3 regions of the Staphylococcus sp. SUC_1.2 genome follow, and region 3 is predicted to be linked to each of the others. Evidence: riboswitches for the same ligand, from Rfam matches in the RefSeq annotation. Region 3 holds a riboswitch; each other region holds the start of a gene.
What was found. A riboswitch is a leader RNA that binds a small molecule or an ion and turns the genes downstream of it on or off. The one in region 3 is predicted to bind S-adenosylmethionine.
Positions count from the first base shown of each region.

Region 1: another riboswitch for S-adenosylmethionine. It lies ahead of NR218_RS11655 (methionine ABC transporter ATP-binding protein); the one in region 3 lies ahead of metK (methionine adenosyltransferase).
Region 2: another riboswitch for S-adenosylmethionine. It lies ahead of metK (methionine adenosyltransferase); the one in region 3 lies ahead of metK (methionine adenosyltransferase).

Region 1 covers NZ_JANJPM010000045.1:1,484-4,773, reverse strand. Annotated here, with positions in the region: gene NR218_RS11675 (arsenate reductase family protein) at 1-21, shown strand, start outside; gene gcvH (glycine cleavage system protein GcvH) at 137-517, shown strand; gene NR218_RS11665 (toprim domain-containing protein) at 709-1,095, shown strand; gene NR218_RS11660 (thioredoxin family protein) at 1,088-1,384, shown strand; SAM riboswitch class I at 1,442-1,547, shown strand; gene NR218_RS11655 (methionine ABC transporter ATP-binding protein) at 1,632-2,657, shown strand; gene NR218_RS11650 (methionine ABC transporter permease) at 2,650-3,290, shown strand, end outside.
Region 2 covers NZ_JANJPM010000023.1:23,841-27,130, forward strand. Annotated here, with positions in the region: gene NR218_RS08815 (NERD domain-containing protein) at 1-671, opposite strand, end outside; gene metK (methionine adenosyltransferase) at 770-1,966, opposite strand; SAM riboswitch class I at 2,081-2,193, opposite strand; gene pckA (phosphoenolpyruvate carboxykinase (ATP)) at 2,351-3,290, shown strand, end outside.
Region 3 covers NZ_JANJPM010000022.1:7,177-10,466, forward strand. Annotated here, with positions in the region: gene NR218_RS08470 (hypothetical protein) at 1-216, opposite strand, end outside; gene metK (methionine adenosyltransferase) at 310-1,506, opposite strand; SAM riboswitch class I at 1,622-1,732, opposite strand; gene pckA (phosphoenolpyruvate carboxykinase (ATP)) at 1,897-3,290, shown strand, end outside.

The sequences.
Region 1 (3,290 bases), on a different contig from region 3:
TACAAAGAAATTTGGTTATAGTTTAAAATTACAAATTCTAATTATATAAATTATTGTAACTTTTTGTTTTAATAGTTGAATGAAAACTTACGGTATGGCATCATTAAATTGTAATTAATTTTAGGAGGGGATTCTCGTGGCAGTACCGAGCGAATTAAAATATTCTAAAGAACATGAATGGGTAAAAGTTGAAGGCAACACAGTAACAATTGGTATTACTGAATACGCACAAGGTGAATTAGGTGATATCGTATTCGTTGAATTACCAGAAGTTGATGACGAAATCAACGAAGGGGATACTTTTGGTAGTGTAGAATCAGTTAAAACTGTTTCTGAATTATATGCGCCAGTATCTGGTAAAGTTGTTGAATCAAATGAAGAATTAGAAGATAGTCCTGAGTTTGTTAACGAATCACCATATGAGAAAGCATGGATGGTTAAAGTTGAACTTAGCGATGAAAGCCAATTAGATGATTTATTATCAGCTGATCAATACAAAGAAATGATTGGTGAATAATTAATTTAAACTCCTTGATTGCGGTCATGGAGTTTTTATTTTGCCTATTTTTTGTAAATAATAATCAACAAATTTTAAAATTTATACTTTGTTGATATAAAATGTTAAGTAATCGTAAATAATGTTTAATCTATTAGCGTTATGTGAAAAAGTAACTGATTGTTTATTATCGACTTAGAAGGTGGATTATCATGGCAATTTTAAATAAAGTTATTATTGTTGAAGGCAAATCTGATAAGAAGAGAGTACAACAAGTCATCGCTGAACCTATAAATATTATTTGTACGCATGGTACAATGAGTATTGATAAATTAGATGACATGATTGAAACATTATATGAAAAGCAAGTCTTTGTTCTAGCAGACTCAGATGACGAAGGTGAAAAGATAAGAAAATGGTTTAAACGTCATCTTAGCGAATGTGAACATATCTATGTGGATAAAACATTTTGTGAGGTAGCTAGATGCCCAAAGAATTATCTTGCGCATGTATTGAGTAAACATGGTTTTACAGTTCGTAAAGAGAAACGTCTAATTCCTAATTTAACGACTGAAAGGTTAGTAATCATGCATGAGTAAATCTGTAGAAATAGAAGATATTTGTGAGAATTTTAATAAAGAAAAACATCTAATTTTTGGATACACACCGATGTGTGGTACTTGTAAAATGTCAGAGCGAATGCTAGATATTGCGAATGAAATACTACAATTACCCGTTAAAAAAATCGATTTGAATTACCATCCTAAATATAGTGAGCGTAACAAAATTATGTCAGTTCCTGTTCTAATAGTAATGAATAAAGATATAGAAATAGATAGAATCTATGCTTTTCAATCTGTTCCTTATTTGTTAGAAAAGTTAAAATAATTATTGACGAAATTATAGTGCAATGGTAGGATATAAATTAATTAAATAGTGCGAAAATTCTTATCAAGAGAGGTGGAGGGATGTGCCCTATGAAGCCCGGCAACCGTCTAGTTATAGAAATGGTGCCAATTCACATAAAGTTGATTACTTTAGAAGATGAGAGAAAGATGAATCAATGCTTTCTCAACTTTGCTAAAGTGAGAAAGCATTTTTTAATTACATAATGATTTTTAAGGAGGCACTAAACGTGATTGAGTTAAATCAAGTTGTAAAACGTTATCACACTAAAGATAAAGATGTACTAGCAGTTGATAACGTTAACTTAAATATAGAAACGGGCTCTATTTTCGGAGTTATCGGATTCTCTGGTGCTGGTAAAAGTACGTTAATCAGAATGTTCAATAATTTAGAAGAACCTACTTCTGGCGATATTATTATAGATGGCGATAATATTAACAAACTTTCAAAAGCAGAATTAAGAAGAAAACGACAAAAAGTAAGTATGGTATTCCAACACTTTAATTTATTATGGTCACGAACAGTACTTCGAAATATCACGTTCCCTTTAGAAATTGCAGGGTATTCTAAAACCAAAGCAAATGAAAGGGCGAAAGAATTAATTGACCTTGTTGGTTTAAATGGCAGAGAAAATGCTTATCCATCAGAATTATCAGGTGGGCAGAAACAACGTGTGGGTATTGCAAGAGCTTTGGCTAATGAACCTGACGTCCTCTTATGTGACGAAGCTACAAGCGCATTAGATCCACAAACAACAGATGAGATTTTAGACCTACTGCTAAAAATTAAAGAACGTGAAAACCTTACAATCGTGATTATCACTCATGAAATGCATGTTATCAGACGTGTTTGTGATGAAGTAGCCGTTATGGAAAGTGGACGTGTAATTGAGCAAGGTAAAGTAACGCAAGTATTTGAAAATCCACAACATGAAGTTACAAGACGATTTGTGAAAGATGATTTGGATGATGATTTTGAAGAATCAATCAAACATCTAGAACCATTAGATTCAGATGCATACATTGTTAGACTTAATTTCAATGGTGGTAATACGACTGAACCAGTTGTATCTTACATAAGTAAAACGCATAACATTGATATAAATATTCTTGAAGCAAACATAAAAAATACCCGTGGTGGTTCTGTCGGGTTCTTGGTGGTTCATATTCCACATATTGCTGAAACAGAGTTTGAGACATTTAAAGAAGATTTACATCAGCAACATGTAAATGTGGAGGTGGTTAAGCATGGATAAATCTTATGGTGATATTTTTAAAGAGATGATTACAATGCCTAACGTCCAATGGCCTGAAGTATGGCAAGCCATTTATGAAACATTATATATGACTGTAGTTTCAACTATTTTCGCATTTATTTTTGGATTGATTTTAGGAGTATTATTATTCTTATCAGCTAAGAGTAATTCTAAAGGTGCTAGAGTCTTTTATAGCATCGTTTCATTTATTGTTAACTTATTCCGAGCGATTCCATTTATCATTTTAATCTTGTTATTAATTCCATTTACAAGTGTGATCCTTGGAACAATAAGTGGTCCAACTGGTGCCTTACCAGCTCTAGTTATTGGTGCAGCACCATTCTATGCAAGATTAGTAGAAATTGCCTTCAAAGAAATAGATAAAGGTGTTATCGAAGCGGCTTGGTCAATGGGAGCTAGTACTTGGACAGTTGTCCGAAAAGTATTACTACCTGAGGCAATGCCAGCACTAGTTTCAGGTATTACTGTAACAGCAATCGCATTAGTTGGTTCTACTGCAATTGCAGGTGTAATTGGTGCAGGTGGTTTAGGTAACTTAGCTTACTTAACAGGTTTCACTCGTAACCAAAACGATGTCATTTTAGTTTCAACTGTATTTATTTTAATTATCGT
Region 2 (3,290 bases), on a different contig from region 3:
AACTTCTCAATTGCAGAAAGTTGATCAGAATAATTAATAAATGATAGTTTCGAATGATTATCTTCATGTTGATCAAGAACTAACGTTTGAGGCGCTTGTGTATTTAAATCAAGTGTATCAAATACTTGCTTCAGCATTGGTAATTCTTGAAATTGTGCGCCACTAATTCCATTATAAACATGACCTTTTAATAATTGTGAATCAATGATATATAAACCAGTTCTAGTAAGCACAAGATGGCTAATACGTTGAATATTATTAAACTCATTACTTGGTAAAAAAATATTAGCCATTATATGCATATCTTCACGTCTAATACGTTTTTCTTTAACTAAACGGTCTCTAATACCAATGAGTCTCAAATCAGTCACGTATTCACTTTTATTTTTAGAAAATAATTTCAAAGCATCAATTTCACGTTCTTTTCCATTAACTGTAACTTCAAATTCTTCTTTTTGTTTCGTTACTTGTTTTTTATTTTCAATACGTTCTTTTTCAAGTGCTTCCTCATGTGAAGATTTGAGTTGTTGCTCCTTGAGATTGTACTCTTCATTCGCTTTGTGTTTCATATTATTTTTACTTTTCAAAGCAACTAAAAATAGAATAAAACATATAATCGCTATGATTATCGCTGCAATTAAACCAATCTCAACCGGTCCAAATGAATTCATTAGATAACGCTCCTTTTAAACTGTCAATATCTATCTATTATAATAGAAATAGACGATAATTTCGAGGTTTAACCTAATTAACTGCTATATATCCTATGTTATTTTTGAACGGCATCTTTTAGGACATTCACTTTATCTAATTTTTCCCATGGTAACAATACATCAGTACGACCAAAATGTCCGTATGCAGCTGTTTGTTTGTAAATAGGATGTTTTAAGTCAAGCATTTTAATGATACCTGCTGGTCTTAAATCAAAATGTTTTCTTACCGCTTCAACTAATTGTCCTTCAGAAACTTTACCTGTTTTAAATGTATCAATAGCAATAGATACAGGTTCTGCTACACCAATTGCATAAGCTAATTGCACTTCACATTGCTCAGCTAATCCAGCTGCTACAATATTTTTTGCAACATATCTCGCTGCATATGCCGCAGAGCGATCTACTTTTGTAGGATCTTTACCACTGAAACAGCCACCTCCATGACGAGCATAACCACCATATGTATCTACAATAATTTTTCTTCCAGTTAAACCAGCATCTCCTTGAGGACCCCCAATAACAAATCGACCAGTTGGATTAATAAAGAATTTAGTTTCATCATCAATTAAACCTTCAGGCACAGTCGGATAAATGACATGCTCTTTAATATCTTTTTGGATTTGTTCTAATTCAATGTCTTCAGCATGTTGAGAAGATACCACAATCGTGTCAATACGTTTAGGTTTATCATTTTCATCGTATTCTACTGTTACTTGAACTTTACCATCTGGACGTAAATAACCTAAGGTACCGTCTTTACGCACATCTGATAAGCGTTTCGCTAGTTGATGTGATAAAAAGATTGGAAGCGGCATATATGTTTCGGTTTCATTTGTTGCATAACCAAACATTAATCCTTGGTCTCCGGCACCTGTTGCTTCAATTTCTTCTTCAGATATATCATTGCGATACTCAAGTGCTTTATCTACACCTTGGGCAATATCAGGTGATTGTTCATCAATAGCTGTTAAAACAGCCATTGTTTGATAATCGTAACCATATTTAGCTCTTGTATAACCAATATTTTTGATTGTTTCTCGTACTACTTTAGGAATATCTACATATGTAGACGTTGAAATTTCACCAGAAATTAAAGCCATACCTGTTGTTACTGTTGTTTCACAAGCGACACGTGCATTAGGATCATCTTTTAAAATTTCATCTAAAATCGCATCAGATACTTGATCGGCGATTTTATCTGGATGCCCTTCTGTCACTGACTCTGATGTAAATAAACGTTTATTATAAGTCATGATTTGCTCCTTTTTTTAACTATATTTACGAAAATTCTCTTTTGACAATGAGCTTAAAATAAAAGAGCCTTCTCAACTATCTAGATAGAGAGAAGGCTCTTAAACGTCCATTCGCTCTTATCGTTCAGACAAATATTGCGTCTGCAAACGGTTTGGCACCTTTCTTTTAAAAAAAGAGGTTGCTGGGTTTCATTGGGTCCATGTCCCTCCACCACTCAGGATAAGAGAATCCGTTAAGACCTATACTACATAAATACTTTAAAATTGTCAATTTTGATTTTTAAATGTTCTTTTATTTACAATGGAATAATTAAATTATTATGTTATACTTTTTAATGTAAGGGCTTACACATATAAATGAATAGATATTTGGAGGGATGTTGTATGTCAATAGATACATACAGTGAAACACCTAAAATCAAACACTTATTAGAGAAGGAAACGACTTTATTTCAACTTTCTACTACTCAGCTTTATTACAAGATTTTAAATAATAATGAAGGTGAACTTACTGAACTTGGCGCAATTAATATGAGTACAGGTAAATATACTGGTCGTTCACCAAAAGATAAATTTATCGTTAACGAACCTTCATATCGAGACAATATTGATTGGGGAGACATTAATCAACCTATAGATGAAGACGTGTTTTTAAAATTATACAACAAAGTATTAGATTATTTAGATCAAAAAGATGAATTATACGTTTTTAACGGTTATGCCGGAAGTGATAAAGACTCACAATTAAAATTAAAAATTATCAATGAGCTTGCATGGCATAATTTATTTGCACAAAACATGTTTATCCGACCTGAATCTATTGAGGAAGCAAGTCATATTAAGCCAAATTTCACTATCGTTTCTGCCCCTCATTTTAAAGCCAATCCAGATGTTGACGGTACTCATTCTGAAACATTTATTATTGTTTCATTTAAACATAAAGTGATTTTAATTGGTGGTACTGAATACGCTGGAGAAATGAAAAAAGGTATCTTTTCAGTGATGAACTACTTATTACCTATGCAAGATATTATGAGTATGCATTGTTCTGCCAATGTTGGAGAAAAAGGTGATGTTGCTCTATTCTTTGGATTATCTGGTACAGGAAAAACAACATTATCAGCGACGCCAACTCGCAAATTAATTGGCGATGATGAACATGGCTGGAATAAAAATGGTATTTTTAACATTGAAGGTGGTTGCTATGCAAAAGCTATCCACTTATCTAAAGAAAAAGAACCTCAAATTTATAATGCCATTCAATATGGTACTATTCTTGAAAATACAATTGTTAATGAACGTGGCCATGTTGATTTTGATGATA
Region 3 (3,290 bases):
TTGTTTAGTAACTTGCTTTTTATTTTGTATGCGTTCTTTCTCTAGGGCTTCGTCATGTGACGCTTTCATTTGCTTTTCTTTTAAGTCGTATTCTTCTTTTGTTTTCTGTTTAATATTGTTTTTACTTTTAAGTGTAACTAAGAATAATATTAAACAGATAATTGCAACTACAATTGCTACGATTAAACCAATTTCGATTGGTCCAAATGAATTCATTAAATCAACGCTCCTTTAATCTATCAGTAAATCTAATTATAATGGAAACTATCTATAATTTCGACAATTTCTTTATATTATTTAAAGCGTTTATTAAGCTTGAACAGCATCTTTTAATACATTGACTTTATCTAATTTCTCCCATGGTAACAATACATCTGTTCTACCAAAGTGACCATAAGCAGCAGTTTGTTTGTATATAGGATGCTTTAAATCTAACATTTTAATGATACCTGCTGGACGTAAATCAAAGTTAGCTCTAACAGCTTCAACAAGTTGAGCTTCAGAAACTTTGCCCGTTTTAAATGTATCAATTGAAATTGAAACTGGTTCAGCCACGCCAATAGCATAAGCAAGTTGTACTTCACATTGGTCTGCTAGTCCTGCAGCAACAATATTTTTAGCTACATATCTTGCCGCATAAGCTGCTGATCGGTCTACTTTAGTTGGGTCTTTACCACTAAAGCAACCTCCTCCATGACGTGCATAACCACCATAAGTATCAACAATGATTTTACGTCCTGTTAATCCAGCATCACCTTGAGGTCCACCGATAACAAATCTTCCAGTAGGATTGATAAAGAATTTCGTTTCATTATCAATTAATCCTTCAGGAACTGTTGGGTATATGACATGTTCTTTAATGTCACTTTGAATTTGTTCTAATTCAATGTCATCCGCATGTTGAGATGATACTACAATCGTGTCAATACGCTTAGGTTTATCTGATTCGTCGTATTCAACTGTTACTTGAACTTTACCATCCGGTCTTAAATAGTTTAAAATTCCATCTTTACGTACATCAGATAAACGTTTAGCTAATTGATGAGATAAAAAGATAGGTAAAGGCATATATGTTTCTGTTTCATTTGTAGCATATCCGAACATTAAACCTTGGTCACCGGCACCAGTAGCTTCAATCTCTTCTTCTGAAATATCATTTCTGTATTCAAGTGCTTTGTCAACACCTTGTGCAATATCAGGTGACTGCTCATCGATTGCAGTTAAAACTGCCATAGTTTGGTAATCATAGCCATATTTAGCACGAGTATAGCCAATACCTTTAATTGTTTCTCTTACAACTTTAGGGATATCTACATAGGTTGATGTAGATATTTCACCTGAAATTAGAGCCATTCCAGTTGTTACAGTAGTTTCACAAGCAACACGTGCATTGGGGTCATCTTTTAAGATTTCATCTAAAATGGCATCAGATACTTGGTCAGCAATCTTATCTGGATGTCCTTCTGTCACTGATTCTGAAGTAAATAAACGTTTATTGTAAGTCATGATTTGCTCCTTTTATAACTATATTTACGAAAATTCTCTTTTAAATGTGAGCTCAAAAATAAAAGAGCCTTCTTCACTATTCAAGACAGAGAGAAGGCTCTTAAACGTCCATTCGCTCTTATCGTTCAGACGAATATATGTCTGCAAACGGTTTGGCACCTTTCTTTTAAAAAAGAGGTTGCTGGGTTTCATTGGGTCCATGTCCCTCCACCACTCAGGATAAGAGAATCCGTTAAGAACTATACTACCTAATTCATTTATTAATGTCAATTTTGTTTTTAAATGGTTTTTGTTTTTTCCAGGTGGAATAATTACGGCATTATGTTATACTATTTTCATGTAAAGGCTTACAATATTGAATTTCTATAACACACGCTGGAGGGATTGGGTATGTCAGTAGATACATACGGCGAAACACCTAAAATTAAAAAATTATTGGAAAAAGAAAGCTCTCTTTTTCAGCTTTCAACAACTCAACTTTATTACAAAATTATGGATAATAATGAAGGAGAATTAACTGAACTTGGTGCTATCAATGCGAGCACAGGTAAATACACTGGACGTTCACCTAAAGATAAATTCATTGTTACAGAACCTTCTTATAAAGATAATATTCATTGGGGAGATATCAACCAACCTATCGATGAAGAAACTTTCTTAAATCTCTACTCTAAAGTTTTAGACTATCTTGATAAAAAAGACGAACTTTACGTTTTTAATGGTTATGCAGGTAGTGACAAAGACACACAATTGAAACTTACAGTTATCAATGAACTTGCATGGCACAACCTTTTTGCTCAAAACATGTTTATCCGCCCAGATTCTAAAGAAGAAGCTAGTAATATAAAACCTAACTTCACAATTGTTTCAGCACCTCACTTTAAAGCTGATCCTGAAGTTGATGGAACTAAATCTGAAACTTTTGTTATCATTTCATTCAAACATAAAACCATTTTAATTGGTGGTACAGAGTATGCTGGTGAGATGAAAAAAGGTATCTTCTCAGTAATGAACTATTTGCTTCCAATGCAAGATATTATGAGTATGCATTGTTCTGCGAATGTTGGAGATAAAGGAGACGTAGCCTTATTCTTCGGATTATCAGGTACAGGTAAAACAACTTTATCAGCAGCACCTGATAGAAAATTGATTGGTGATGATGAACACGGTTGGAATAAAAACGGTATTTTCAATATTGAAGGTGGTTGTTACGCAAAAGCAATCAACCTTTCTAAAGAAAAAGAACCTCAAATTTATAACGCGATTCAATACGGTACTATATTAGAGAATACTGTGGTTAACGAGCGTGGTGTTGTTGATTTCGATGATAATTCATATACTGAAAATACACGTGCTGCCTATCCAATTCATCACATTGATAATATTGTATTACCATCTAAAGCAGCACATCCTAATACAATAATTTTCTTAACTGCTGACGCATTTGGTGTACTTCCACCTATTGCTAAATTAACTAAATCTCAAGCGATGTACCATTTCTTAAGTGGTTTCACTTCTAAATTAGCTGGAACTGAGCGTGGCGTTACTGAACCAGAACCATCATTCTCAACTTGTTTTGGTGCACCTTTCTTACCACTTAATCCTAATAAATATGCAGATTTATTAGGTGAACTAATAGATAAACATGATGTTGATGTATACTTAGTTAACACTGGATGGACTGGTGGTAAATATGGCGTAGGTAGACGTATTAGTCTACATTACACTCGTTATATGGTAGATCAAGCAATTAAAGGTAAATTGAAAAATGCAGAGTTTACAAA